2 regions of the Anaerorhabdus sp. genome follow, and region 2 is predicted to be linked to the other one. Evidence: a T-box and tRNA genes for the amino acid it is inferred to sense, from the RefSeq annotation. Region 2 holds a T-box; the other holds one or more tRNA genes.
What was found. The T-box of region 2 lies ahead of serS (serine--tRNA ligase). A T-box ahead of a tRNA ligase gene usually reads a tRNA of that ligase, here a tRNA-Ser.
Positions count from the first base shown of each region.

Region 1: it has a tRNA-Ser gene. The T-box ahead of serS (serine--tRNA ligase) is inferred to sense a tRNA for this amino acid. The anticodon was not compared.

Region 1 is NZ_JAVXGL010000035.1:1,025-16,900, reverse strand. Features, by position in the region: gene RSB60_RS06580 (amino acid permease) at 1-394, opposite strand, end outside; gene RSB60_RS06575 (glycosyltransferase family 2 protein) at 523-1,929, opposite strand; gene RSB60_RS06570 (hypothetical protein) at 1,926-2,879, opposite strand; gene RSB60_RS06565 (hypothetical protein) at 2,872-4,968, opposite strand; gene RSB60_RS06560 (class I SAM-dependent methyltransferase) at 5,072-5,689, opposite strand; gene RSB60_RS06555 (AI-2E family transporter) at 5,764-6,927, opposite strand; gene RSB60_RS06550 (thioredoxin family protein) at 7,005-7,343, opposite strand; gene RSB60_RS06545 (permease) at 7,357-8,364, opposite strand; gene RSB60_RS06540 (ArsR/SmtB family transcription factor) at 8,428-8,703, opposite strand; gene RSB60_RS06535 (alkaline phosphatase family protein) at 8,822-9,922, opposite strand; tRNA gene RSB60_RS06530 (tRNA-Leu) at 10,023-10,109, shown strand; gene RSB60_RS06525 (phosphatase PAP2 family protein) at 10,156-10,692, opposite strand; gene RSB60_RS06520 (type 1 glutamine amidotransferase family protein) at 10,736-11,314, opposite strand; tRNA gene RSB60_RS06515 (tRNA-Ser) at 11,457-11,544, opposite strand; gene RSB60_RS06510 (NAD(P)H-hydrate dehydratase) at 11,593-13,056, opposite strand; gene RSB60_RS06505 (HAD family hydrolase) at 13,179-13,901, shown strand; gene RSB60_RS06500 (arsenate reductase ArsC) at 13,891-14,301, shown strand; gene RSB60_RS06495 (hypothetical protein) at 14,501-15,007, opposite strand; gene RSB60_RS06490 (NAD(P)/FAD-dependent oxidoreductase) at 15,067-15,876, shown strand, end outside.
Region 2 is NZ_JAVXGL010000012.1:16,802-32,677, forward strand. Features, by position in the region: gene RSB60_RS03025 (SIS domain-containing protein) at 84-806, opposite strand; gene RSB60_RS03030 (SIS domain-containing protein) at 821-1,570, opposite strand; gene RSB60_RS03035 (sugar isomerase domain-containing protein) at 1,583-2,326, opposite strand; gene RSB60_RS03040 (hypothetical protein) at 2,445-3,404, opposite strand; gene RSB60_RS03045 (hypothetical protein) at 3,401-3,904, opposite strand; gene RSB60_RS03050 (hypothetical protein) at 4,004-4,486, shown strand; gene RSB60_RS03055 (PTS system mannose/fructose/N-acetylgalactosamine-transporter subunit IIB) at 4,523-5,011, opposite strand; gene RSB60_RS03060 (PTS sugar transporter subunit IIA) at 5,161-5,571, shown strand; gene RSB60_RS03065 (serine hydrolase domain-containing protein) at 5,575-6,636, shown strand; gene RSB60_RS03070 (SIS domain-containing protein) at 6,649-7,350, shown strand; gene RSB60_RS03075 (MFS transporter) at 7,387-8,625, opposite strand; gene RSB60_RS03080 (HAD-IIB family hydrolase) at 8,677-9,474, opposite strand; gene murQ (N-acetylmuramic acid 6-phosphate etherase) at 9,444-10,361, opposite strand; gene RSB60_RS03090 (hypothetical protein) at 10,467-11,624, shown strand; gene serS (serine--tRNA ligase) at 11,882-13,162, opposite strand; T-box leader at 13,198-13,399, opposite strand; gene RSB60_RS03100 (hypothetical protein) at 13,480-14,352, shown strand; gene gyrA (DNA gyrase subunit A) at 14,487-15,876, opposite strand, start outside.

The sequences.
Region 1 (15,876 bases), on a different contig from region 2:
TTAATACGCCAAAGAAACGAACCATTGGATTACTATTTAAAGGTTCAAAATTAAATACATAAGATAATGCACTCAGAATAAAATAAATCATTGTTACAAATCCTACAGTTCCTTGAAACCATTGAAAGAAAATATTGGCAAATCCCCATTTTTCATTAAGAAGATTACCTGACCAAGCATATACGCCACCAGTATCCCAGCCTTTTACAGTAGCCATTTCGGCAGCACATAAGGCAACAGGAAGAAACCAAAAAATTCCACCAATAATTAGGTAGAATACGAGCGAAAAACCAGATGATGCAAAACTTGGATATTCATAAACAGTCATAACCATTGTAGCTGTCAACGCAAAAAAACCAAATAATGTTAAATGTTTTGTATTCTTATTAGACATAAACTAGACCCCTTTGTAGTTTAACTACAAGTTTATCGTAGCACTCCTATTTGTGATTCTCAATGAATGTGATTATGAAAATACCTACGATAATCGTAGGTATTTATTTCATTGAATAAACTAAGTTTTCACTTATTTTCATATTGAATTCTTTTGCCTTTATTCCATTTATTTTTATATGATTTATATCGAAACATTGCATAAATACGGATAAAATTACATAATTGGCGATAAATAAAGGGCTCAAAAAGCGACAAAAATGTTAACTTAACAATCAAACCGAAAGAAGTTTTATTCTCTAATGAATATTGTTCTAGTGTTATTGCTGAAATGGTTACCAAAAAACTATATATAATTACTGCAAACAACAAGAATAAATATATCTCCATGTTAAACAATCCTAAAACAATCGCAATGAGAATCACAAAATATCCAAATATCTCAATAACTGCTGAAAGCATTTCAAAAAAAGTATAATAGGTAATTCCAACTAATCCCACACGATGATATTTAAAATTAAAAATTGATTTACGATGAAAATAAATACTTTGCATTAAACCCACATGCCATCGTATTCTTTGATTTTTAAAATCTTTAAATTTATTGGGTACTTGGGTAAAACAATAAGCATCAACTTGATTTTGAATACGATATTCTCGGTTATTCTCAATTTGATATAAATTTAATCGAACCACAAGCTCCATATCTTCGCCAACCGTATCAGTTCTATATCCACCCACTTCAATGACTTTATCTTTTCTAAAAAGACCAAAAGCACCAGAAATTATTAAATTACTTTTATATTGATTCCATGCAATACGCGAAATCATAAATACTCGCATATATTCAATTATTTGATAAATGACAAAAAATCCTTTTGGCATTCTTTGCTGAACAACTTCACCATTATCTATCGTAAGATTATTCGATATTTTAATATTACCCCCAACAGCTATTGTCCGTTTATCCATCAATATTGGAAATACAAGATGATGGATAGCATCTGGCTTTATAATACAATCAGCATCCATTGCAATAAATAATGGATATTTACTAATATTTATCCCTGTATTCAAAGCGTCAGATTTACCGCCATTCTCTTTGTCCACGACAAGTAAATGGTGATTATTGATATATCCTTCATAAATTTTCTTAATAGGTTGAGTTTTTATAGATTCTTTAAAAAGGAGTTTTTTAGGCTGTAGTTTAAAATAATCAATGATAACTTGAAGTGTACCATCTATCGAACCGTCATTAACAACTATTACTTCATATTCCTCATAATCAAGTTTCATAAGAGAGAGAATGCTTTCCACAATAACTTGTTCCTCATTATAAGCTGGAACTAATATTGATACTGGAATATATCTTTCTGGCATTCCATCAAAATAAGTACCTAATTCTTTTTCTTCGCGTTTATGTCTCGATAAATAAATAGCAGCAGTAACAATAGAAATACAGAAAAAAGTAAGAATAATTAATGTGTAAATAACAATTACATCATTGAATAGTAAAACAAACTCGCTAATATTCATGGCATTATCCCCACTCTCTCAGTTATAACAACCTTGTTTTCACTCTTTTGAAATACAGAATCGAGTGTTGATCCAAATTGTTTATCCAAATAGAACTGAAGTTTATTTTTATATTCACTTTCTTTTTCGGTTAATTCATTTTTCAAATTTAAATTTTCAAGTTCGTTTTTAGCAAATGCATAGTACTTAGAATCTTTTAATTCAGCGAAAAAAAGTAACGCTATAATTTTATGATTAATATTACCATGTAATAAAGCATCTTCTTGCCAATCAATCACATTTTCTTCACAACTATAAAGTAATCCAACATACATTTCTTCGCTTGAAATCTCACGTGTATCAATGATTTTGTCAAAAATTGGTTTAAATAATTCCACTTCACCCATTCGTGCATAACCCAACATTACATAATATCCTAACAATATATTTTTACTTTTAAATACTATCGTTTCATATTTTTTAAAGACAGGTATGGAACGTTTATCACGAAGAATACCTAAAATTGATAAAGTATTATATACCCCTAAATATTTTTGATAACGTACAACGATTTCATATATTTCTAATTCATGAACAAATTCTAGTAATCGTTTTCTTTGTATAAAAAAGTTTGTATTAGAAAAATTTGTATATTTTCTAATTCTACTAGTTAATCGCTTTAAAAACATACTCGCAAAAAATCGATTATTCATCGCTAATCTTCTACATTGAGAAATGTCTTGAACATCAACCAATTTATTTTCTATGATATTATCTAACATCTTCTCAATTTTCAAACCATATTCTTTGTGCATTAATCTCTCTTTTTTTTCTTCTTTTTTAATCTTATGTGTTTCAAAAATTGTATAGAATTGTATACAAGCAATAATATACAGATAAAATAAAAGTAAGATTACAAATAGTTTAACTAATATTGGCAAGTTAAACAAAAATAGTGCAACTTTAGTCATTGTTCCAAGCATCCTTTACTATTGTATATGATTGTTTAAGTCGTTCTTGATAATCTATTCGATCCCAATAATTCAATGGAACATCGATATAGTCTATTTCTTTACCATTACAAGTAACGCCCAAAGTTATCTTATTAATTTGCTTAGTTTTCATTTCTACTCCATCAATATGTTCAATGTACGGATTATAGAAATCATCTAAAATAAGTCCTTGACTAGGATTACTAAAATTCAATAACTCCCATGCAATTCTTATTGTAAGAGTATCATCAATAACATAAAAATCATTTTCTGGTTTATAATCCTTACTTGTTCTATCAATGGTACCATATGTTAATTTCCCTGTGGTGTAATAACTAGGCTCTATTTCTTTTTTAGTTACTGGAATTCTTATCCTACTTCTAAGACGAAGTCTTATTGGATTCAATTCTGCGCTTGTTAAAACAGTATTTTGTTTGATTGATAAATTAATATTTAGTTGTCTTCCAAACAAATAATTAAAATTATCATAATAAGGGTCTACAAATAACTCACTATTATTTTCTCCGTTAATATTCAAATAAAAATCCATGAATGATTTAAGTTTTCTATTGTCTAAGTGATCAAATCCTGAAGAATCAGTTGTATCAAAAAACAACTCGAAATGATCTTCATTTAAATTCAAATTCTTTTTACTTAAACTTATTGTTAAATATTCTGCATCACTTTTAACCTTTATTGTTAAATTGTTATTTTCTAGCGAAGATGATTTCAACATTTTTTCAGCTGAATCAAAGGCGAGTAATCCAAAACTAGTTTCTGAAGTTTGTACATCATGCCACACTGATCTGCCACTTGCAGAAGTCAATTCCATCGTATTCCATGTACGCTTGAACCATTCATCTTGCCATGAGAAAATGATTGAACCACACATACCTGCATCTTTAATATCCTGTGTCATCGCGAGTATTGCATTGCCTTGTGCTTGTTCAGACATGCCACCTTGATTAAAGCCTCTTGTACTATCAATATGTGTAACTCCTCTTGAAGTTGGAACTCCATATTCGGCAATGAGTACAGGAATTGAGTGATGTTGTTTCAATCGTTTTAGATAGTCTTGATATGGATTTGTAGGTGCTGATGTTAAGAATTTACTTTGATCTTCAAAATTTAAGAAATCTGGATAATATGGATAAACATGATATGATGCTACCATTCCGCTAATAAAATTGTCTTTATGCAAAATATGTTCCACATCAAACCCTTGCATTTTATTCATATCTTCAGGTTCATTTGGATGATCTAGTGGATCACTCGTCGGCCAGTTTGCAAATCCTATTATTGTTTGTTTTTGATAATTTTCTGTTTCATATTTAATTGCGTAATCACCATGCTTTGCCAAAAAAACTTCAAATGGAGTTGCATTTTTTGTATATAAATAATCTCCATTAAAACTAGTTTGGCTGGTATTATTTCGATTTGTTGTTTCAATTGTTTCACCATCAAATTCAATACCTAATAAAAGCATAATTGTGTATTTGCTAACATCACTTGTATAATTCCCATGTGCATGCCCAACGACTTTCTTTATGTCTACATTTCCATGAATTGCATTAATAATATTTTCTATCTCTGTCTTAAAATCAGAATTTATTTTTTCATTATAAACATCTTTGTATTGATTAATATAATCTTCATTCATATATGCTTCTTGAATGAGATAAAGGGGCTCTGATACCATGTTAAATTCATACAAAGCATCATAAAAAGCAGGAGATTGAAGTGTATAAACTCGTACATAATCTGCACCCATTTCCTTTATTTTTTCAAACCATTGAATATATTCAGCTTTTGTAATTGAAACTTCTCCAGGAAAAGCATTAGGTTTTCCTAAACCAATATTTACTCCCTTAATAAATATTTCCTTCAGTTGTTTATTACCATCTACTTGATATACTTTATCTCCTTTAACAACTGCAGTCGTACTAATATTATCACCATTAACTTTATCCACAAGAAAATTTCTATTTACATAATGATTTAAGTAGATAAATCCTCCAGTAACTATTATTCCAAAAATAAGTATACAAATCGTTATATATCGTTTCATAATCTACCCCGCACAGCGAAAAATGAACATGACTTTTGTCATGTTCATTATAGCTCTTTTATGATAAAAAGTAACATATACTCTCTCATTTTAATACATTATATTATTTGCCGATTATGAATATACCGGCACAATGACTAATTCTCAAAAAACTAATATTTTTAACTCTTGATGCTAACGTTTCCAATACTGGATAGATTTCATCATAATCCCAATATTCAGCATTCTCTATTTTACATTGTTCACATTCATCAACTCTTTCAAATGCTACATCTCCAATATAAATCGAGCCATTTTCATTTAGATGATTTTGCAGTTCATTAATAAAGATTACCTTTTGATCATCATCTAGATGATGAATTGCATAGGTACAAACAATCGCATCAAACTTTTCCTTTGCCAATTGCTCTGGATACCCTTGAGAAAAATCATGCTCAACTAAAAAAGCATTGGGCATTTTTTCTTTAACAACTGTAAGCATATTTCTTGAAAAATCGATACCTGTTATTTCATATCCATCATAATAGAGGCGCTTTGCAAGTACCCCTGTTCCTATGCCAATATCTAATACTTTCTTGCCTTGTCCACATCTTATTTTGGAATAAATCATCCCTAATAAATCACGATATCCAGCGAATGGATACTTATCATTCTCCTCGAGAAGATTAACAGACTTATCGTAGTTCTTTGACCATAAATCAAAACCTTTGTTATCTAACATTAAATTCTCCTATCTGTTATGTATACCTTCTTTTTCAATTCTAATGTCAAATAATTTTTTCATATAAATTCCCCCTAACTGTTTTTCTCTACTACTTCGTTTCCTACAACTTCAACATTTCTACGATTGAGTAAGAAATAGATGAACTCTCTAAATAGAGTATAAACAACTGCCGTTAGAGGAACTCCAAGTAATACTCCAATTATACCAAACAACCCTCCACATAGAAAGACTGATGTTAAGACTAAGACACCTGGTAAGCCAACCGAATTTCCTACGACTCTTGGATATAATAAGCTGCTTTCAAGTTGTTGAATCACTTGGTAAACAATGACAAAGAGAACAGCTTGAAGAGGATTAATCGCAAGTATTAAGAGAAAACCAAAGATACATACAAATGTAGCTCCAAGCACTGGAATAATACTCAATACACAGACCATACTACCAATTAATAAGGCATATGGAAATCTTAATAATGATAATACAATTACAAAAATAATACCTTCTAATAAGCATTCTATCAATTGTCCACGAATATACATGGAAAATGTATGATTACTTTTTTGACTGATTTCTAATATTTTATTTGATACTTTAACTGGGAATATTGCTGCGACAATCTTTTTCGCTTGTAGAATGAATTTTTCTTTATCGATTAAGAAGTAAAAACATATCATAAATCCCATAAATACATTCAAGAATACCATTGAAATACTCATAGCATTTTTATAGAGATCTGGTAATACCTTTGTAAGATAATTTGTTATTTGTGGCAATATTGTATTCCATGATTCTGATTGCGTAAAATTAACAACATAATTCAATTTCAAAGTATCAAAGAATTGATTCAGTAAATCTTGAATTGATTTTAAATAACTTGGTAATTGCTTCGCAAACATTTGAATACTTTGTATTAATTGTGGAAAAATTGCAATTGTTAAAAAATAGAAAATGATAATCGCAATTAAAATTGTAATAAAAATCGCTATTGGTCGACATGCTTTCATCATTCTTTTTGTTTTCGGAAGATGTTTTTTTAAGAAGTTTTCAACATGACTCGAGAAAAGATTGATGACAAATGCAAATCCTAATCCAAAGAGTAACGGTGTTAATAACCCCGATATTTTTATAAATATCGCAATAAAGATATCAATTTTCATTAAGATTAAAATCAGTAATGCACAAAACACTGCATAGAATAGCCATTGTTTTATTTTTTTTAAGTTTTCGATAAACATAGGTAACCTCCAATAAAATTATTATAGAGCAATTTAATAACTCTTGATAAATTACACTCTATGAAATAAATAAGGAATTACATATTATGCAATTCCTTATTTACTATTTCTTTAATTTCATCAACTGTAAGTACCTTGCCATAAGAAACAACTTTACCTTTAAGTACCAATGCTGGTGTTGTCATAACACCATAACTTGCGATTTCTGCAAAATCAGTAACATGAGTTACTTCAATATCTACGCCCAACTCTTCAATAGCTTTTTTAGTTGCCTCTTCTAAAGCAACACACTTCGTGCAACCAGATCCTAAAACTTTTATGCCTTGATCGGATGTACATGAACATACTGAATCCAATTTCTTTGAATCTAGATTTTTGCAACAACAAGGTTGCTCTTTTGTTTTAAATAGCTTCATATTAACCTCCTCGTTAAATAATTAAAAAGCCATGTAATATATTAAATATATATCCAACTATGATAATACCTACTATACAAATAGTTATAAATACAACTAGCAATTTTGGTTTCATTGCTTTTTTCAGCATAATCATTGAAGGCAAACTTAATGTAGTTACTGCCATCATGAACGCAAGTACTGTTCCAAGCAAAGCTCCTTTTGTAAGCAATGCTTCTGCGACAGGAATTGTACCAAAAATATCAGCATACATAGGCACACCCAATATAGTTGCAAGAATTACACCAAATGGATTATTACTACCTAACACTGTTTCAATCCAAGACTCAGGAATCCAGTTATGAATAATTGCCCCAATTCCTACGCCAATTAAGATATAAGGAAATACTTTTTTGAAAGTTGAAGAAACTTGTTCTTGCGCATATTCTATTCTTTCCTTAACAGAAAGAGTTGATTCTTCTATGTCTATGTGTTTAGCATTCATAATGAAACCTTCAATGTATTTTTCCATATGCATTCTTTCAATAAGTGCACCACCCACAATGGCAATTATCAATCCCAAAATTACATACATTACCGCAACTTTTGTACCAAAAATACTCATAAGCAACACTAAGCTACCTAAATCTACCATGGGTGAAGAAATTAGAAAGGAAAATGTAACACCAATTGGTAATCCTGCACTTGTGAACCCAATGAACAATGGAATTGAAGAACATGAACAAAATGGAGTAACTGTTCCTAGTAATGCTGCTGCAATATTCGCTCCTAATCCATGAAATCGCCCTAATATTTTTTTACTTCTTTCTGGTGGAAAATAACTTTGTATATATGAAATGATAAAAATCAACAAACATAATAATAGAGTAATTTTTAAAACATCATAGATAAAAAATTGTAGACTTCCCCCTACTCTTGTTGAAGCATCAACACCCATGTTTGTAAGCAAAAATGCAACAAGGTCATTTAACCAATTCATTCCTAATATCTGATTCTGTATAAAATACCATATTTCAGCCATAATAACTCCTTCACATCAATTTTTTTTGATTTGAAACCTCTAAATAATAGTCATCATTGATGACTATTTAACTGTCGTAATATTCTTTAAAGTTTGAATCGCTAATGTTGCGCCATCCTCATTAATACGATAATGAATCCATTTTCCTTCTTGTCTACCAGTTACTATACCTGAATCACACAATATTCGCATATGGTATGACAGTGCTGATTGTGCTATTCCTGTATCCTCAATCAATTCACATGCACATTTCTCACCATTTTGTAATAATTCCAATATTCTCAACCGTTTTTCATCACAAACAGCTTTGAAAATTATTGCGTTGCGTTCATATTTCATGATAACCTCACATCAAAATAATTTGATATGAATATCATAAACTACTTTTTTTTACGCGTCAATAAAAAATAAGAGTTGGATCTCAACTCTTATTTTGAAGCAAATTTTACATTCTTTATTATTTACAAAATGCTATAACTGGAACATAGCGTTCATCTTCAGTTAATCCACCATGATAACCTTTAAAAACAGAATCATTGTCACGGTAAATTAAATTCGTTTTGTCAATTGCACAGGCAACAAAATCTCCAATAATATTTTCGAATTCTGGATGTGGTGTACCAACACCAAATAGATTCTTCTCTATAACTTCATCCTTAGATAACAATAAAAATTTGTCACTTAATACCTTATTAAATTCTTCTTTAAATGAAGCCTTAAATTCATCTTTTATAAATAAACTTGCACAACGAAGTTCCAAGCCTGGCATTTTTCTAAACATTTGTGTAAGTTGAGGATAATCATGAATATTCACACTATCTACATCAACATGTCCATGATCTGCAATAATTATTAAACCAACATGACTATCTAGCATCATTGTTAAATCATGTAATGTTTGATTTACTTTGTATAATTCATCTAAAGATTCTTTACTCGCAACTCCCGTTTCATGCATAGTACCATCGTAAACATCCCAATATACATAAGCATACTTATATCCCACTTTAAGGTATTCATTTGCCTCATTGCATAACGAAACAAAATCTTCATTTCTTCCATGAATCCATGCTGGAAAAACTTCAACTGCTGTCTCATTTTTAAGACTTATATCGTTTGTAATTAAATCCATTGGATAAATTTTTTCTTTTTGTTCTGGTGAATAATGATATTCATTATAGTAACCAGCATCTCTATACATTGTATAGTTATCATCAACATCTGGTAAAATTTGTTGCCACCCCATCCAGCCAGATTCCATTGGAAACTTTCCAGTACGGACAGCAGTTGTTGATGGAACTGTAGATGTAGGATACACAGTTTCAACTTTATGATGACAGTATTTTCGTAAAAACATATCCTCTGATAAATACTTTTCTAATTGGTTATATCCCATTCCATCTACTAAAACCACTAGTAGTTGTTCAATTTCATTACTTTTAATCCACTCATCTAGTTTTGTATCTGATTCATGATATAGTTTACAGTTTAAAAAGCGACGAAAACTATTCGATACTTGTGCTAAACTGTTCTTGTTTGTAGGCATTGATATTTTCATAAATAATCCTCTCATATTTCTAATTATTCTATCACAACACTTAAATAACACAAGAAATATTGATTTTTGACAATCAATAGGTTATTATATTAAAGCATATGCCCGAGTGGTGAAATTGGTAGACGCAACGGACTCAAAATCCGTCGGTAGCGATACCGTACCGGTTCGATTCCGGTCTCGGGCACCAAGCAAAAAATAACGTATATACCTAGGTATATATGTTTTTCTATTACTTATTTAGCTAACTTCCTTTTTTCAAACAAATTTACTATTTTTTCTGCAACATATGTTGATAAAATACCAACTAACGCACCCACAAGAACATCACTTGGATGATGAACATTCAAGTATACTCTAGAAAACGCAATTAATATTGCTAGAAGATAGCTAATAAAACGTAATGATTTGTTGACTAATGACAATGAACTTGCGACTGCAAAAGATGTAGCACTATGACTAGAAGGGAATGAATAAGATGTTGGTTCACTAATTAGTGAAGGAAGCTGTGAATTTTCTACAAAAGGTCGTGGACGCTTTACAATATTTTTTAAAATAAGTTGATTTACTAAGAAAGAAATACATAATGACAATGCTAATATTTTTGCATTGCGTTCCTGTTTCTTAAAAATAAAATAAATAACAAAAAGTATTGCCCACAACAACATCCAATCACCTATCCATGTAATAAACTTCATGAATGAGTCCATAAATTCTGAACGCATATGTTCTTGTATCCACATCATAATTTGTATGTCAATTTGAGTAATCAATTTAATTTTCCTCTTTTTTTATATTAATTCTAATAATCATAATTTAACGTATAGCACCATTCTTAAAGTTATCATACCATGTAGCTGTTACATCATCATCCACTTTTAAAAGTTTAAATATTTCATAAGCAAATTGTACAGCAGCTGTTTCATTTGCAGTAATAATTCCTTGATCAACCACTACTTGGGCAGAAATATAGAGTGACTCTCCACTATATCCTTTTTGACTTTGAAATAATTCTAAGCTATCTCCAGTATGTTTAACATTATTTAAAAAACCTTGTCTGCATAAAAATGTTGTTGCCCCACATATAGCAGCAACTGGAATATTATTATCCACAACACTTCTAATGAATTTCGCAATATCATCGTAGTCCTGTTCATCCCATGAAAGACCACCTGTTAAAATAACAATTGCAACATCTGAAAAATCATTATAATCAGCAATATTATAATCAATGGCTGCCGCTATATTACCCATTGATACTTTTGGATTTTGATCAACTGCAATTGTTTTAACTGAATACTCTAAATAAGAGTTAGCAACAGCACACACATAACTTGCTTCCCAATCACACCATTTATCAGTAAGTACTAATAATATTTCTTTTTTATCACTCATTCTATTCTCCTTATATAATTTTATTCATCTTATAAGTTTTTAATTGAAATTACAAATGAATCGCTTTTAATAATCATATCACACTATAAAATAACAAAACATAAAATAATAAAACCCTTCAAAATAAAGGGTTGATTACTATTGGCGAAGAGCATGGGATTCGAACCCATGGTAGCTTGCACTACGCCACCTTTCCAAGATGGTGCCTTCAACCGCTCGGCCAGCTCTTCAGTTCAGTCGCCTTTCATTATACAAAAAAAGAGGTACTCTGTGAAGAGTTACCTCTTCTTACTTAAATAAAATTCTTCAATTGCTTCTATCAAGTATTCTGGTTGCATTGTTGTTACAGGATGTTTTAGGATAGCTAAATCAGCAGCTTTGCCATGTAGCCATACTGCCATGACTACAGAAGTAATTATATCCTTCTTTTGGCTTATAAATCCCGTAATTAATCCCATCAATAAATCGCCACTACCCGCACGAGCTAGAGATGCATTTCCTGTTTGATTAATATAATATTCACCAAATGGTGAAACAACTAATGTACATGGTCCTTTTAACACTAAAATAACATGATACTCTTTCGCAAATTCTTGTGCAATTTTTATTTTATCTGCTTTTATAACCTCAATCGGTAGTCTGATTAAATCCGCAAATTCTTTCAAGTGTGGTGTCAATACTACAGGTGTTTGAATTAATTTTAGAATATATAAATTTCCGATGAGAAGTCGTATTGCTTCAGCATCCAAAACAACAGGTGTACAAGATTGTTGAAGAACCAATTCTTGTATTTTTCTTTTTGTCTCTAAATAAGTTGCACCACTTCCAAAGCCAATTGCATTTACTTCAGGTATTAAGGGACGAATCACTGAAGTAACTGTATCATTTGTAAAAGGATGGAAAACTGGAGTAATTTCTCTTGTAGCTAGAACTGGATAAATTACTTCCTCACAAGCAACATGAAGATATGTAGATCCACTTGCTTTTGAACCTAATATATTTAAAGCTAAAGCGCCTATCATTCCCGTGCATCCACCAATTAATAGTGCTTTACCTAATTGTCCTTTATAGCCATCTTCTCTAACCTTAGGTAATCCTTCAATGAATTTATCTTCATCCATTTCAATACAATCAGATTTCTTAGGTGAAGGTATTCTTAAAGGAATACAGAGTACTTGTTCAAACAAAAAATGATCTTTTCTTAAACAATGAATTGGTTTTAAGTATCCAAGTGCAAATGTTATTGTAGATTTAATGGCATCTCTGTCATATTTTCCACTATCTGCTTCAGCTCCACTATTAATATCAATAGAATATACTATACTTTTTGATTCATTTATCCATTTCATTATTGGACGAATTTTATCTTGTATAGATCCTTTGAACCCAAATCCATAAATTGCATCTAGTATGATATCAAAAGATTTCTCCTGTGCTTTACTAAAAGTAATAATGTTCTTTTTATTCAACAAATCTCTATTTTTTTGTGATTCACTTGTTTTTTGTTTAGATTCAATAGGAAATACAAATACATTATATCCTTCACCTAGTAAAATCCGGGCACAGGCAAATCCATCGCCACCATTGTTGCCTTGACCACACACGATACAAATACTAGTATTAATATCATGCCTTTTCTTTATCTCGATAGCAAGTTTAAAAGCAACTTCTTCCATCAGATCTTCACTTGAAAAAGTTGATTTTTCTTCACATTTTTTCATTGTTTCTGTCGTCACTATCATATTTTTCTCCATTTTCATTTTATCATGAACATGTTTCATTGACTATGATTTTATAAGATGTAACGATTGCACTAAACCTTTTATTTCATTATAATTATCTCATTGAGAAAGTAGGTAAACTTATGAATAAACCAATTTTGATTTATGATTACGATGGAACGTTAACCACAAATTCTGTTCCTCGTGTTAATCTCATGGATGAATTAGGATGTACACCTGAACATTATCAACAAAAAATGAAAGAATGGATTCATGAAAATCCTAAAAGTGATGTTTTTGATGCTTACTATATAACTTTCTTAAATGTTCTTAAAGAAAAGGGATATCCTTTAACAGACGAAACTTTTGCGAAAGCCACAAATATATCTGATTATAACCCTGGTATCTTTGATTATTTTGAAGACTTTAAAGATTCTGCTGATCATTATTTAGTTAGTTCTGGTTTTAAGATTCCCCTTATGCATACCCCTATTGCGAAATACTTCAAAGAAATCTATGGTACAACCTTTGCCTATGACAAAGATGGTAATGCTTATGGAATTGATTATGCAATGAATGACCGCAAGAAAGTTGATAAGATAAAAGAAATATGTCAAGCCCACGGCAACCTTGATTACGACTGTACAAATATGGTTTATTTAGGTGATGGTCTTACAGATGTATATGCCATGGAATTTATGAAAACTCATGGTGGTACTGCTGTATTCGTTCATCAACCCCATGAAACATTCGATAATTTCAATAAACTTCATGAACAAGGGGTTGTTGATATTGTTCGTGTCGCTGACTATAGTCGCAATAGTGAATTGTATAATCTTTTAAAGGGTATTATCGATGGAAAATAAAATAAAAGTTGCCTTTGTGTGCGTTCATAATTCTTGTCGTTCACAAATTGCGGAAGCTCTTTGTAAAAAACTGGCTGCTGATATGTTTGATTGTTACAGTGCTGGAACCGTCGTTGTTGATAAGATCAATCCAGATGCCGTACGCCTTCTAAAACAAATACACAATATTGACATGGAAGAAACACAGTTCAGTAAACTGATTACTGATTTACCTCCTATTGATATTCTAATCACCATGGGTTGTAATGTTGAATGCCCTGCCGTTTCACATACTTACCATGAAGACTGGGGATTAGAAGACCCTAGTGGTAAATGTGATGAAGAATTTTTAAAGACAATTTATAAGATTGAAAGAAATATTCTTCAATTGAAACGTACAGTACAAAATAACAATTCATAAAATCATTAGAGCAGCAGATGAGTACAGTAATTCATTCATCTACTGCTTTTTATTATGCTAAAAATAATTTTAATACTTCGCTAGTTCTTTTCTATCAAGGATTAGTCTCTTTTTTTGTTAGTCTCATAAAAAAACCTCGTATTTAGACTTACGTCCTTATATTGAGGTTAATAATAAACAACTTATAAAATACTTTAAATTATTCCTTAGGTAAATAATCACCAACATCTGCACATGAGAATGCTTCATCTGTTTTATGTTTAAGTGAGTCTTTAGTAACGATAAATTTAAATGGTTGATCATGATCTAAGTAATAAATACCTGTTTCATCGGGTATAAATAATGATATTGTATCACCTTCTAAAGTGTAAGTACCCGTTACATCTAACATACCTGAACATACATTAACATTGGACGCAAATGTTCCATCTTCTTTGAAAGAAATTGTCGTTGGATATGTTTCAGCTTTTTCAATAAATGTTCCAACTACATACGTATCTGTCAAAACAATACCTGTTTGATTCTCTGTTTTATCTGTTGCTTCTGGGGTTGGTGTGGTTTCTGGTTTTTTAGTTGCTTCTGGGGTAGAAGTTGCAATTGGAGTTGGTGTAGGCGTATTCTTCGTATCAGTATTTTCAGGTTTACTTGAACATCCTGCAAGACCTAGAACTACAACGGAAAGCAATAGAATAATTAATTTTCTCATATTTAAGTCCTCCGTATCTATTAGCATTATAGCATGGTATAATACCTTGGGTGATAAAAATGATAATCGTAAATCAAATAAAATGTACTCTCGACCAAACATGTACAAAAGAGGTTGTAGCAAAAAAACTTGGCTGTTCTGTTGGTGATATACATTCGTTTCAAATCTTAAAAGAATCAATTGATGCTAGAAAAGAACCTATTCAATTTGTCTATTCTGTTTTAGTTGATGTTAAAAATGAAAAGAGATTCTTAACAAATAAAGATGTAACATCTGGTGAAAAACCAACTTATATCTTACCTGAAGTGACATTCGAAGCCACTTCTCGACCAATTGTAGTAGGCTTTGGTCCTTCTGGTTTATTCACATCTTTACTACTTGCTGAAGCAGGATACAATCCAATTGTGTTAGAACGTGGTAGTGACGTTGATCAAAGAATCCTTGATGTTGACAAATTCTGGGAACAAGGTATTTTAAATCCTGAAAGTAATGTTCAATTTGGTGAAGGAGGAGCTGGTACTTTCTCTGATGGTAAACTGACTACACGTATCAAAGATGATAGAGTAATAAAAGTCATCGATGAATTCATTGAAGCAGGTGCCGATGAAAGTATTCGTTATGAAGCTCATCCGCATATTGGAACTGATAAATTGAGAGATATCGTAAAGAATATTCGTAAAAAAATTATTCGCTTAGGTGGTGAAGTTAAATTCAACACTCGTTTTGAAAATCTAATTCTTAATGAAGGTAAGATTACTGGTGTTCAAACGAATCAAGGTTCACTTGATACTGATACCGTATTCTTGTGTTTAGGACATAGTGCTAAAGATACAATCGAAAAATTAGTTGAGCAAAACGTCTGTGCTGAA
Region 2 (15,876 bases):
GCAAGATGTTACTGACAATCACATCGTGCGTTTTCTCCATTATACATTTTAATGATTATTCATTTTTTTGAACTACAAATGAATTAAAAATGTTTTACTCTATTTTCAAATTTTTCATAGATGGCATCATTATTGAATCCATCCACATTTTGTGATTGAAACACTGGTGGCTTAACGCCCATTTCCATACAAATTTTAAGTGCTTCTGAAACGATTGTATTTAACAAAAACATACTTGAAATTGATGATCCAGGACCTGTTGCAATTCCTTCAATATTCAATAGTGCATCACCTACTGGAACTGCATTATCAAGTATACAATCAACACATTCAAACAAACGTTTACCTGAAGGATGTCGACTTACTGTATTTTTTGATTGTTCTAAATTCGTAACTGCTATAACGTATACACCTTCTTTTTGGCAACGCATAGCCATCTCAATAGGAACTGCATTTCTACCAGAATTACTTGAAATAATCATGATATCGCCTTTTTCAATTTTGTAACTATCATAAATAATATCGGCAAGTCCTAATAACTTTTCTGCTTCTCCACTACGACGAGCACCAAATGCTGTTAATGCATCTGGATCTAATAATGCATTTACATTTCCTAATCCACCAGCACGTGCAAACAATTCAATTCCAATCATATGTGAGTGCCCTGTACCAAATGTATGAATAATTTTATTATCCGCAATATTTTTAGCAAAAATCTTCGCTAATTCTTCAATTTGATTTTCATTAGTCTCATATGCTTTGTGCAATAGTTCGTCAATTTTATTCATGTAATCAAATTTATACATCATCTATTCTCCTTCTACACACGTCCTTGATATTGTGCTTTAAGTTTATCGTTGTGTTCTTTTGCTTCTGGTAATAATTCATCCCAGAAAAGTGGTGCTTCTTGACCTGACTCTTGCATCATTCGACAAATTTCAGTTTCAATTGTTTGAGCAATGAATGCTCCTGTAATTGAAGAAACTGAACATATCTTTTCTACACCATCAGTTTCAATTAATGCATCTCCTTGTGGTCCACAGTTATCAATCACAACATCTCCCATTTCATAAAGTTTCTTACCACTTGGGTGTCGAGATTCTTCTGCATTTGTGTGTTGCCAACTTGTAACAACAATCACTTTGTGTCCTCTTTGTTTTGCTGTGATAGCCATATCAATAACGACACCATTGATACCTGAGTTTGAAATAATAATGAAGGCATCTGATGGATGAATCGTATATAAATCATAGAGCTGATCCGCAATACCTGGTCTGCGTTCAAATATATTGTTTGGATCTTTAAATTCCTCTAATGTAAATTTTCCTTTTAAAACAAAATCACCAGTATCAATTGTATGAATGCACGCTAGACTTCCAATTCTATTTTGCATTTCCATTCCAAACCCAATTGAATGTCCTGATCCAAATACATGAATCACACCACCTTGTTGAATGGATTCTGTACATATTTTTGCTGCTTCTTCTATATTTTTGTGTTCCTTGTCGTAAAGTTTATCGAGTAGTTTTACCAACTCATCAAAGAATACATCCATTGTAATTTCTCTCATATATCCTCCACCCTACGCATTCCATCTTCCAAGATATTTATCTGAAAGTTCTTTGTTGTGAACATCCGCACCTTTAATATTGGCACTTAATAAAACTGGACATTCTGTTCCTTGTTCTTTTAGGTAGCGATATACTTCAGCTGTTATCATTTGTGCGATAACATTTCCAGCAATTGTCGCAATTTGATTTACTTTATGTGTTCCATCAACATCAAGAAGTAAATCTGGATTCTTTGCTCCTGTGTCAATAACGATATCAGCAATCTCTACTAATTTCTTTCCACTGCTATGTTTTGAAATAGACGCATCACTTAATTCTTTTGTAACAACCGCAACTACTTTATGTCCTTTTTGCTTCGCTTGTAATGCTGTCTCAATTATCAATCCTTCACAACCAGAAAGACTTACTAAGATAAACATATCTGTGGGTTCTACAAGATATAAATCCCAAAGTTTTTCAGCCATGTCCTCACGATCATTGAATCCTTCTCTTTGATATTCTTCCTCACTGATGACCCCTCTTAATGCTAAATCTTTTGTATTGAATTGGTGAAATGGCATTAATCCCCCTGCACGATATCCTAATTCCATCGAAAATGCTCGTCCATGATCAATTCCAAAAAGTTGAACGATTCCATTTTCTTTCATGCATTCTCCCATCATTGCAGCCACCTTTTCAATCGTTTTGCGTTGCTCTTCTTTTGTTATTTCAAGAAGATTAACAGCTTTGACAAAAAAGTCTTTTGTTGTACTCATTGACACTCTCCTTTTCATTTTTGGTAACCCTTACAAAACTTATTATATCTGGTTAAAAGGTGAAGTCAATAACAATATACATTTTTTTATATTTTCATTTTTGTAATTACTTAGTTTATTAATTGTTCTTTTCTATGAATCTTTTCAACGCTCTAACTACTTGATTTAAGCTTTCAATATCACAGTTTGTATCTTGGTTTGTTGAGATATTTTCTACTACCAGTGAATCATTTTTGAAGTTTCCTTTACTCACTAACAATGCCTTTTTATAGAATGAAAATGAGGTGTAACGTAGTTCTTCTTTATTACAAAGTTTACGTTTAGGTTTGGTTTTAAATTGCTCTGCCAACTCTATTGCTTCTTTTTTAGAGTCCTCTTTATAGCCAATCACAAATTCTTCTCCATCCCCTACACAATCCAACATAATCACAAGTCGTTGATCAATTGTCGTTGGTAATGCTTCCCTCAGCATATAATCACCTGCATGGTTGGTACAACCATTATCAGTTAACACAAACGCTACTTTTTCTCTATCCTCATCACTTAATTCTGAAGCAAGCATTAAGGCTACCAAAACACTTGATGTATTGCGATTAAAGTTCACTTTATTTGCGATACCTTTTGTTAATAAGAATGAAACTATCATCACTACAATTAGCGTAACTGATACACACAATGAATAAATAAAATTAGTTGAAAAATCAATTTTCGGCACATATGAAATTACTAACCACAATGCTAAAACACCGCCTATAATACTTGGTGCATAGATTGGAAAGAATGAAGATGCAAATGTTGCAGGACCATCAAATGGATAATATTTCATTGGATTCCCGAAGTTATGTTGTGGTGTATCATAGTTAACTACAATTATTTTTTTTGATTTCCCAACATCCCCAACATGTAAGTTAACTGCATAACTTCCCTTCTTTTTTGAAGCTGCCCCTTGAACACGATATCCACATGTTTGAAAGTCTTTTCCTATCTCATTGATAAAAGTATTCTTTTGTTTGCGTGTAAATCTTTTGGAAAGTCCAATGCCATATTTTAGGATAAGATCTTCTAAAACAAATTTCATTTTTTCCCTCCCCATGGCCACTTAAATGCTGTATTCTTCATCTCACTATTTTTTTTACGATTAGCTTCTTTTTCAGGAATTATCGTATTTAATTCACGTACGATAGAAACAGCTCTAAAACTTTCGACTTGTTTGTAGATGTCACCTTCTAAGCGGAAAATCAAACAATCTCCCCCTTGTTGTCCTTGGCGTACAACCCATTCAACAATATTTTTGTATTCAATTTTTTCACACATTTCTTTATTTTTTTCAGAATAGATTAATAAATAATCATCATAGAATTCAAGCTGTTTTCTATTTGGAACCTTCCATAAAACAAGTAGTGCAAACGGTAAAATTATGTAACCTAGTATCGCAATCTTCTGAGATATTATTAGCAATAACGAAATAGTTATACAACTATATATCGCAAAATATGGTTTTGTCATAATTGTTTTCTTTGGTTTTTCTTTTTGATTTACATTTTGTATTTGAATTGTTTCTATGCTTTTATTTTCCATATACTTTCCTCTTCTTGAATATCCAAAATATTATAGATTGTATTTGATTCAATTAAATTTGTGTTATAATGATTCCAACTTTAAGAAGGAGTAACCCATATGTTCATTATTCTATTCGCTTCAATTATTGGTTTAGTAATGCTAGGTGTTAAAATTAAAGACTATCGTGATAATAAGTCAAATCTTCAAACTGCATTAGGTGGTAAGAAAGTTGAACACTATTCTTTCTATACAACTTTCATCATTTTATACTCACTATTCGTCATCATTGGTTTTGCTTCAGCCGTCTTTGGACTATTTGTTAAAGATGATACTACTACAGCGATGGGTATTGTTATTGCTTTATTATTTCTTGGAGAACTCATTAATGCTCCACTTAAGTATAGCTTGTACTATAATGACTCCATGTTTATCGCAAAAGGAAAACCAATTCGATATAAGAGTATTCAGTCCTTTGAGAAAATTAAAAATATTCCCTTTGCTTATATAAAAGTTGTAACTACAAACGGTGAAAAATATCCAGTATCACCAAAGTCCTATCAAATCATCTTAAAAAATTACGAACAAATTAGAAAGAAATAATAAAACAAATACCACCGAAACTCGGTGGTATTTTTCTTAGAGTTTCGAGATTAATTCTATAAAGTTTTGGGGCTCATCACTTGGAACCATTTGCGCGGTAAAAGTTAATCCCTTATTACTTAAATCTCTAAATGTTTCAATATCTTCTTTAGTTACGCAGACTGTATGATATACACGCGTAGAACCAACTTTATTTGACATATTACCTACTGTAATATTTTTAATTGGCCCACCTTTTTCAATCAATTTCTTAAGTGTTGCTGTTCCACGTAAAACTACAAAGATTCTTTCACCTTCATATGCTGTTGGATCATTCAATCTCTCTACTGCACGGTCAACTGAAAGAATTGATAACTTAACCGTTGTTGGGCATGCCATTTTTAAAGCCATTTTTTGAATTTCATCTTGTGAAGCAATATCATCGATTACCATCAAGCGTGTTACATTCAAAGTATTTGTCCAAAATGCTGCAACTTGTCCATGAATAAGACGTTCGTCAATACGAACATTAACAATATTTACCATAATTCTCCTCCTAGAGTTGATATCCTATCTTTAGTTTTATAGTATTACAACCGCTTTCAAAACTCAAGGTTTTTTGTACAATAAATTGAATATTCAATTTATTTTTAAAAAATCTATGCTATGATGTTGCTAAATAGAGGAGGAAAGTTATGAAAGGAATTTTATGTGTTAGCCATGGATTTTATGCTGAAGCTTTTAAAGAATCATTAAAAATGATTGCCGGAAATGTAACTAATTTACATGCATTATGTTTAGAACCAACGGATGGTCCAGAACAATTTAAAGACAAATTAGTTGCAATTCAACCTACCCTTGATGCATACGATAAAGTTTGGGTTTTTGCTGATTTATTTGGAGGATCACCTTGTAATACTACATTTCAGCACTACGTAAGTAATCCAAATATAGAGTTTGTTGCCGGTATGAATTTCCCTATGGTTTTATCAGCGTTATTATCTGAAGAAATATCATTGGATTCTTGTATCGAACAAGGAAAAGATGCAATTGTAAATGTTCGTACATTTATGCAAGCAATGATGGCAAATGATGAGGACGAATAATTCGTGATTATTCAAAAACAATGGAATAACTTAGAAAAACACGCCAAAAAATGTATTGAACAAGAAATTGTACCTGGTATGAGTATTGCTCTTTTAACTCGTCATGAGAAAAGAGTTCTCCATCTTGGCTATCGTCAACTTGTACCTACTCAGATTGAGAACGATGAGCAAACAATTTGGGATTTAGCTTCTTTAACAAAAGTTGTAGCTACAACAACATGTATTTTAAAATGCATTGAACAAGGAAAATTCAATCTCAAAACGAAAGTTTGTGAAATTATCCCTGCTTTTGTAAATAGTGAGATTTCTATTTTTCATTGTTTAACTCATACTTCTGGATTACCTAGTGATATCCCAAATTACAAGGTTATGACAAAGAATAGAATGTTGAAATTCATCCATTCTGCTCAACCAATTTGCACTCCTGGAACAGAAGTTATTTATTCAGATATTAACTTTATTTTACTTGGTCAAGTGATTGATGTTTGTACTGGAAGTTTTAAAAACTTCGCAAAGCGTGAATTATTTGATCCACTTGCAATGAAGTCAACTTGTTTTAATCCAAAAGCTGATTCTATCGATACTTTTGCAAGTTATGAAAATAATATTGAGCGTGGTGGAGTTATTCGTGGTGTTGTCCACGATGGAAAAGCTTTTAAACTTGGTGGAATTTCTGGTCATGCCGGTTTATTTTCTACTATCAATGATCTTTCTAACTTTGTAACCATGCTTTTAAATGATGGTATTTATAACGACACTCGTATACTAAGTCCATCATCAATTGATCTTCTTAAAAAGTGTAAGACTGTAAACCTTAATGAGAAAAGAACTCTTGGATGGGTAATCTCGGATCAAAATTATGATATGGGTGATTATTATAGTGATTGTGCTTTATTTCATACAGGATTTTCTGGAGGTAGTATCTACGTAGATTTTGATCGCTCTCTCGGTTTATTGTGTATGACAAATCGCATTCATCCAAGTCGTGAAAATACAAAGATATTTCAAGAAAGAAATAATATTCATAACTTAGCAATTCAATGTGTTTTAGAAAATGAATTCTAGAAAGAGGGAAATATGAATCCTGTTTATAATCGTGTTAGAGAATTAATTACCTATGTTGAAGAATCACAACAAGACCAAATTGAGCTTGCCGCAATTGCTTGTGCGAATGCTATTGAAAATGGTGGAATGCTTCAGGCTTTTGGTTCTGGTCATTCAGAAGCTGGTGCTATGGAAGTAGCTCATCGCGCAGGTGGTTTTATTCCTACAAAAAAAATTATGGAACCCGCACGAGGATCATATGAAAGTATTGAAGGTGTTGGATCTAGTTTCATGAAAAAAGTTGATGTTCGTAATCATGATGTTGTCTTTATTATTTCTAATTCTGGTAGAAATCCCCTTCCCATCGAGGTTGCTATTGGTGCTAAACAAAAAGGTGCCATCACAATCGCTATTACTGCATTAGAAGCATCAAGAAAAATGACATCTAAACATTCATGCGGAAAAAATTTATATCAACTTTCTGATATTGTTATCGATAATTGTGTTCCTGAAGGAGACTGCGGATGCACAGTTGAAGGATATGATTCACCAATATGTGGTATGTCGATGATTACTACATCTGTAATCATTCAAGCTATTACCTATCGTACTACTGAGATTCTAATTCAACGAGGTATCACACCACCGATTTACAAATCACAAAATATTGATGGTGGACGTGAATTCAATGAACAACTTGAAGAAAAATACTTTGATCGTTTATATCACATTTAAAAAGAAGTTATGATTATAACTTCTTTTTCATTCTCATTAATTAGATTCAATATAATTAAATTCAGTGATTGATTCATCATCAAAGTCATAGTTTCCTTGTTCATAGCGCTTAGCGTAGTAAACCAAAATAATTGGAAACAATGAGCAAAAAATAACTGATACAGGTAGATATAATTCATTCGGTAAAATCATGGAACACATAACAATGCAAAACATCCCAAAACATCTTCCCGCAGATAAATAAATTTCTTTCGCAATAACACGACCAACTATATTTTCTTTCTTCTCATATTTTTGAATATTATTCATCATAATAACTTGATAAGGATTCGCATACATTGGTGTTGCAATTGCATTCACAATTCCATAATAAATGGCACCAAACATCGTTGGAAAAATAACTAAAATAATCGTACTTGAAGCTATCAAATATGCTCCAATTTTATAAAACAAATATATATTACCCTTATTCATTTTCTTTGCCAAAATATAGTATGCACCTATTGAAGCTATTGCAAAAACTGTAAGTAATTGACTATATAAACTTCCTTTACCACCGGTTGCATTATAAACCAACAATCCAGTCAACGTAAGAATTAATGAATCTCTCATTCCATATAAAAAAGTTGAAGTCATACAATAGCGCCATCGTTTATCTTTTCTAATTCTCATATTTTTCAGAATAGAAAAACTTTTTGTTGAATGATTTGCCTTAACTTTAAATGCTGCAAAACTCATGAATCCATAAACAACAATTACAATCTTAAATATATTTATATACCCTTCAATATCATTTGGAGCTAAATCAATAAGAACTGTTGCGAATAAGGGTGCGATTAAATTCGCAATGTTATTAAAAATTCCAAGATTACTAATATATCTTGCCCGTGTGTTTTCAGTTGAAACAATTTGATTCAAACTATTTACACTTAACCAAAATAATCCTTCTCCTGAACCAACTAGTGCTGCAACAACATAGACTAAATTTGGATTTGTTTCAAATGATGTATTCGCTGCTAAAACATAAATCAATGAAATCATTGTAATGATTAATCCCATGATTAGTGTTTGACTAAATCCTTTACGCTGTGCCCATTTCCCTCCAATAGAAAAGAAGACCGGAAATAGTCCAATACGAATCATACAATAAATTGTCATCACAACAAGCGACCCTGTGTAAGCATATAAATATACATTTACAAATACGGCTGACATCGTATTTCCTAGTGTCCACAAACCACTAATCAAACATATTAATTTTTCATTCTTTGTCATATCTTTTCCTTTTGAACTGCAGTTCACCTTCAATATGAATTTCTCATTCACTTACTTTTTTTGAAAATGTCTTAGTGCTTCATCAACTGATTGAACTATCATTGCTGCTTCCTTCTTTACATGATCCATTGCATGATTCATACAGTAACTTTGGTTAATACATTGAAACATGCTCACATCATTTTCAGTATCTCCTACAACTGCTACTTGTTCTCTATTTAGTTGATACGTTTCTATTAATTCTAATACACCTTTTCCTTTATTGCATCCTTTATAAGTCATATCAATAATATCCGTATCAGATAAAACGATTTCTAAACTTTCATTAAATTGATTCATTAAAATTTCTTTGATTTCTAGTGCTTTGTTCTCTGCAACAAAAAACATAACTTTTGTAATTTCTAAATCAAAAGTTTCATCATAGACTATTCCATTTTTTACTATAAATTCAGTATTAATTCTTCCTGAAGAATTAAACGGAAACTTATTTGTTGGGATATAAAAAAATTCATTTCTTGTATTTAATGTTATTGTAACATCTAAGTTCTTTTCTAATGTAAATTTTATAATCTTTTTTACTAACTCATGCGGAATGCTATGTACTTTCATTTTTCCAGCTATCATTGTACAAGCACCATTGTTTCCTATATAGTCGACTTTAATTTTTAATATTTCTTCAAGTTCATTTTTATAGTCAATTCCTCTTGCCGTTGCTACAGCAAAACTATTTCCATCGCGTACAAAATCTTGGATAGCTTTTATATTTTTTATTGATATATTTTTCGAATCATTTTTTTCTGACTTCAACAATGTTCCATCTAAATCTGAGATAAATAATTTTTTTGACATTCAATTGCACCCCGTACATAACCTTTAGAATTTTCTAATCTTTTTTCAGCTGTCTTAACATCACAATTTAAAAGAACCATAACAATTGCTACTTTTACTCTTCCTTCAGATTCAATTCTAACTTGTGTAGCTACTTCTTTACTACAATTTGTTGCTTCCATAATTATTCTTTCTGCACGGTTTACAAGTTTTTCATTTGTTTGTTTAACATCAACCATTAAGTTTTGATATACTTTACCACACAATACCATCGTTGCTGTTGATATCATATTACAAATCATTTTTTGTGATGTTCCTGATTTCAGTCTTGTAGAACCTGTTAAAGCTTCCGGACCATTATCAACTTCAATTGCTATATCTGCGTATGAACTGATCACAGCTCCTTTGTTACACGAAACTGTTGCAGTTGTACAATTCAATTGGCGAGCATATTTTAACGCACCTATTATGTATGGCGTTCTTCCACTAGCTGCTAATCCAATTACAATATCTTTACTATTACAATTTATTTTCTTTAAATCTTCAACGCCTAGTTCCTCTTTATCTTCTGCACCTTCTACAGCTTTTATAAATGCATTATCTCCACCTGCAATTAGACCAATTACAAGATCAGGTTCAACACCAAATGTCGGTGGACATTCTACTGAATCTAACAAACCTAAACGGCCACTTGTTCCAGCACCCATATAAACAATCCTTCCACCCTCTTGTATTGCGTTTGCACATTTTTCTATAAGTTTTGCAATCGTTGGTAATTCTTTTTCAACTGCATAGGCAACTTTCTTATCTTCATCATTCATTTTTTGAATTATTTCTAGGGCTGACAACTCATCTAAATCATATGTGTTTTGATTTCTTGTTTCTGTACCAAGTTTTGATAAGTCCATATTCTTCTCCTTTTTTCGACATTATATCACAGCAATATACAATATAATATATTTTCGTGTATTTTTTTATTTTTTATATTATAATTTAATGAGAGGAGAATACTTATGAAATACAGTACAACAACAATTTCCATAACACCCACGTTTAAAATTAAGCAAGCTGGATTTATACAACAGACCGAAGAAATTTCTCGTGTTCATGATGATTTAAATGCACGTATCGTTAGTTTTCAACAATCTGATCTTACTGTATATTTAATTTCTTGTGACAATCTAGGATTCCCTATTACCGTTCAAACCGAGATTAAGCAGCGATGTGAAACAGCTCTTAATAAAAAATGTGAAGTCATATTATCCTGCACGCATACCCATTTTGGTGCAGACCCTAAAAATGAGAATTATCAAAATTTCTGTATAGATAAAATTACAGAAGCTTGTGTTAATCTCGTTTATACTGACGGCGATTTAGAATACAGTTATCTTTATGAATCGTATGATGAAGTGGGGTTAAGTAGAATATCTAATCATAAAGCAAATGTTTTATTACAAATTCTATCAATTTTCGATAACAAGAAAAGAGTTATTAATTTCATTACATATAATTGTCACCCTACAATAATGAATGGGGATACTCCTTTCTTTTCAGCTGAATATCCAGGATATATTATCAAAAAATTAACTACTTCTAACCCAAATGAATTTTTTACATTCATGCAAGGTGCCGATGGAGATATCAGTACTCGCTTCACAAGAAAATCGCAAGATTACGATGGAGTTATTCACTTAGGTAACTTATTGATCAATAAGATTCATAATTCACTCTGTAATGAATATACGTTACTTCCATTTACTTCCTTCTGCTTTTCTTCTATTTGTGTTCCACTAACACATTCTTTAGCTCCACTTGATTTAAGTGTAATGCCATCTAACCTATCTCCCCGTGAACTAGAAACGATTGAGGTTGGGATCAAAGTCCGTAATCATTTACTTGAAAACCTTGATACCTTGGATAAAGAGGTAATAGTTTCTTGTCTGAAGATTGGAAATATACATTTTATTTTTGAACCAAATGAGTTATTTAGTTTCTATATCAATGCAATTGATTTGGAAAATTCTATTTTAGTTTGTTACTCAAATGGATATTCTCCTTATGTTACTGGATTTGATGATAATTTCATTACATATGAAAAATTCACTGATACCCTTTCGCTTGAATCCAAGTATAATTTATATAATACAGTGCACGCACTTTCTAAGTCATAAAATCAATTATTCTAGCTATATCCTTTTAACTACTAAAAAGAAAATGAAATTCATTTTCTTTTTTTACTCATAAACTTGAATTTTTTTCAATTATTCATTTAAAATAATATTTATAATTGTTTCACGTGAAACAATTGATTATTCTAACTATATCCTTTTTCTATAATTAACCACATAAGCTTTAAATTAGCAAACATATCACCTTCAATAGTACTTATTAAATTATCTTTAAGATTAACAAAAAAAGAAGTAGTTATCTACTTCTTGATTATTTCTTTACCACCCATATACATTCTTAATGCTTCCGGGATATTTACACTACCATCTGCATTCAAATTATTTTCTAAGAAAGCAATTAGCATACGAGGCGGAGCAACTACCGTATTATTTAATGTATGTGCGAAGTATTTGCCGTTTTCTCCATTAACACGGATACCTAAACGTCTTGCTTGTGCATCACCTAGATTAGAACAACTTCCTACTTCAAAGTATTTCTTTTGGCGTGGTGACCATGCTTCAACGTCACAACTCTTTACTTTAAGATCCGCTAAATCACCAGAACAACATTCTAATGTTCTCACTGGTATATCCAATGATCTAAAGAACTCTACAGAGTATTTCCACATCTTGTCATACCACTCCATACTTTCCTCTGGTTTACACACAACAATCATTTCTTGTTTTTCAAATTGATGAATTCGATATACTCCTCTTTCCTCAATACCATGTGCTCCTACTTCCTTTCTAAAACAAGGAGAATAGCTAGTCATTGTATAAGGGAGATTCTTTTCTTCTAAGATATTATCAATAAACTTACCAATCATAGAGTGTTCAGATGTTCCAATAAGATATAAGTCTTCTCCTTCTATCTTATACATCATATTTTCCATTTCCGCAAAGCTCATTACCCCTGTAACTACATCACTACGAATCATAAAAGGTGGAATACAGTAAGTAAAACCTTTATCTATCATAAAATCCCTTGCGTAAGAAAGGATTGCAGAATGTAATCTTGCGATATCCCCTATTAAATAATAGAAACCATTGCCACTTGTCTTTCTAGCACTATCCAAGTCAATACCAGCTAGGTTTTCCATGATATCTGTATGATATGGAATTATGAAATCAGGAACGATAGGTTCTCCAAATTTCTCTACTTCAACATTTTCTGAATCATCTTTCCCTACTGGAACACTTGGATCAATGATATTAGGAATAGAAAGCATATTTGTTTTGATTTTAGCTTCTAATTCAATCTCTTTATCTTCTAACGCTTTAATTTCATCACCAATATGTGCAATAGTTTCTTTTGTTTCTTGTGCCTTATCTTTAAGTCCTTGTTGCATCAATGCTCCAATTTCTTTTGACTTTGCATTTCTAAGTGCTCTTAATTCATCTGCTTTCGTCTTTGTTTCTCTGAATTGTTTATCCATTTCAATTACTTCATCAACAAGATGTAGTTTAGCTTCTTGAAACTTCTTTTTCATGTTTTCTTTAACTAACTCTGCATTTTCTCGTATTAATTTAATATCTAACATTTCTTTCTCCTCCTAGAAAATAAAAAAAGTCCCAGTAAAGGGACGATAGTTCGTGTTGCCACCCTCATTGCAAATTGTTTCACGTGAAACAATTTGCCACTCAATACAGATAACGGTGTCCCGGAAAGCTTTACTTTCACTCCAAGGTAGATTTCAAATAGTCATGCGATAGTTCACACCAAACACTATCTCTCTGATATCACAACTGATTTTACTTGTCCTTTTCAACGATTTGTATATTCATTTAAACACCGCTTTCTTTGTTTGTCAAGGTTTGATTAACAATGGTATAATTTACGTAGTAAAGAGGTATAATTATGAAAAAATGTTTAACTTTATTCTTATTAATTTGTACATTAACAGGCTGTTCTCCTAAATCTGAAGAGCCTAAAGAATTAACTTTTGAAGAGAAAGTTCTACTTCTAATACAAGAATGTATAGATGATTATAATACCAGCATAGCTGCAGACTCAATCATTCATCAAATCGATACTCCTCCACTCCCTATCTCAATTGGAACTATTCCTCAAATTGAAAAATTAAGTGAATTGAAACCAGTGGAAGATGATCACAGCAATGCAGAATTTATTGGCGCATTAAAAATAAATGAATATCAAATGGTTTTCCATCTATATAGTACATGCGATAGCTTTTGGCAATGTGGTGAAGCATCATTTCAAATTGATACTACAACAATTAGACCAGATAGTCCTACATTCACCTCAACAAAAGCCATCTTAGATGAATTACTTGCGGTTGATCGTGAAGCCTTTGGTTATCTATATGGTATCGGAGTAGATTTAGCTCCAGAGGAAAGTACAGCTCATCCAGGATATTATGAAGTTCTCAATACTGTAAATATCGAAAATCCTACATCTATCGATCAAATAAAAGAATATGTAGAAACAGTTTTTGATAAAGATTTTATTTCGCAATTCTATCCAGAAGTTTTTGAATCTGAATCTCCAATTTATATTGAAGATAATGGAAAATTATATTCAATAGAAAATGCACCTAGTATTACTGATGAACAATATTACAACACCTCTCTCATTATCAATACACAAGAAACCGAAGATAAAATTTTAGTTGATATTGTTACCTCTTATGGAGACATCATTGACCCTGAATTAAAACGTATAGAAATATCAAAAACTGAAAATGGATATCGCTTAGCTGGTCTATATTAATCTTGAATTATTTTCAAGTAAATTCTTAAAAATTTCCCCTCTCTGATGTAATTTTCATAGGTTACTACCCATGAAAATTAATTAAAATCAAATGAGAGGGCTTTTTATTTTGTCAAAACAAGAAAAAATAGCGATTATTCCTCGCTATTTTGACTGTTTTCATCATTATTTTCTAATGGTTTAGAATCCGTATTTTCTTCACTATTTTCGATATCTTCATCATCTTCTGATTTTTCAACGATTGCGATTGTCGAAACCTTACTTGACTCACTTGTAGAAATTAATCTAACACCTTGAGCACTTCTTCCATAAGTTGAAACTTGCTCAAGTCTAATTCTAATGACTACACCATCATCTGTCATGATCATACAATCTTCATCACCATTTACAGCTTTGAGTGAAACAAGAGCTCCATTCTTTTCTGTAATCTTTAATGTCATTACACCTTTAGCTCCACGATTCGTCATTCGATAATCATCAAGTAAAGATTTCTTGCCATAACCTTTTTCAGAAATTACTAAGATATAATTTCCTTCGTGATTTGTAGACATACCAATAACTTTTGAACCATCTGTATTAAACCCTCTTACACCTGAAGCAGTACGACCCATTACACGAATATCAGATTCTTTGAAACGGATTGCCTTACCATTACTTCCAGCAATAATAATTTCATCTTCACCAGTTGTAGGTTTAACTCCAATTAATTCATCATTCTCTTTTAATGTAATTGCAATCTTACCTGTTTGACGAATATTTTCAAATTCATCTACGGATACACGTTTAACAATTCCATTTTGAGTAACAAAGAATAAATATTTATTAACATTGTCTTCGCGTTTAATCGCAACTAATGCTTTTACTTTTTCGTCTTTATCTAAACTCAATAAATTAACAACAGGAATACCTTTTGCAGTTCTTGATGCAGCAGGAACATTATATCCTTTCATACGATATACTTTTCCCTTATTCGTAAATGCCATCAAGAAATCATGTGTAGATAATGATAAGAATTGATCAATAATATCATCTTCATTAACTGCCATTCCTTTAACACCTTTACCGCCGCGATTTTGAACGCGATAAGTATCTGCAGGAATACGTTTAATATATCCGTTGATAGTCATCGTTACTACGATATCTTCAACAGGAATCAAATCTTCATCTTCCATATCAATATCGCCTTCAATAATTTCTGAACGACGTTTATCACCATATTTTTCTTTGATTTCAGTTAATTCTTCTTTGATGATTTGTACAACTCTTGAATGGTTCGCTAAGATATCTTTGCAATCTTCAATGAATATCATTAATTCATTATATTCACCTTCAATTTTTTCTCTTTCCAAACCAGTCAGTCTTCTGAATTGCATATCCAAAATTGCTTTAGCTTGAATTTCAGATAAACCAAAATTTTCCATTAATCTTGGCATAGCTTCAGTAGCATCTTTTGAATTTCTAATCGTACTAATAATTTCATCAATATGATCTAATGCTATTTTTAAACCTTCTAAAATATGAGCA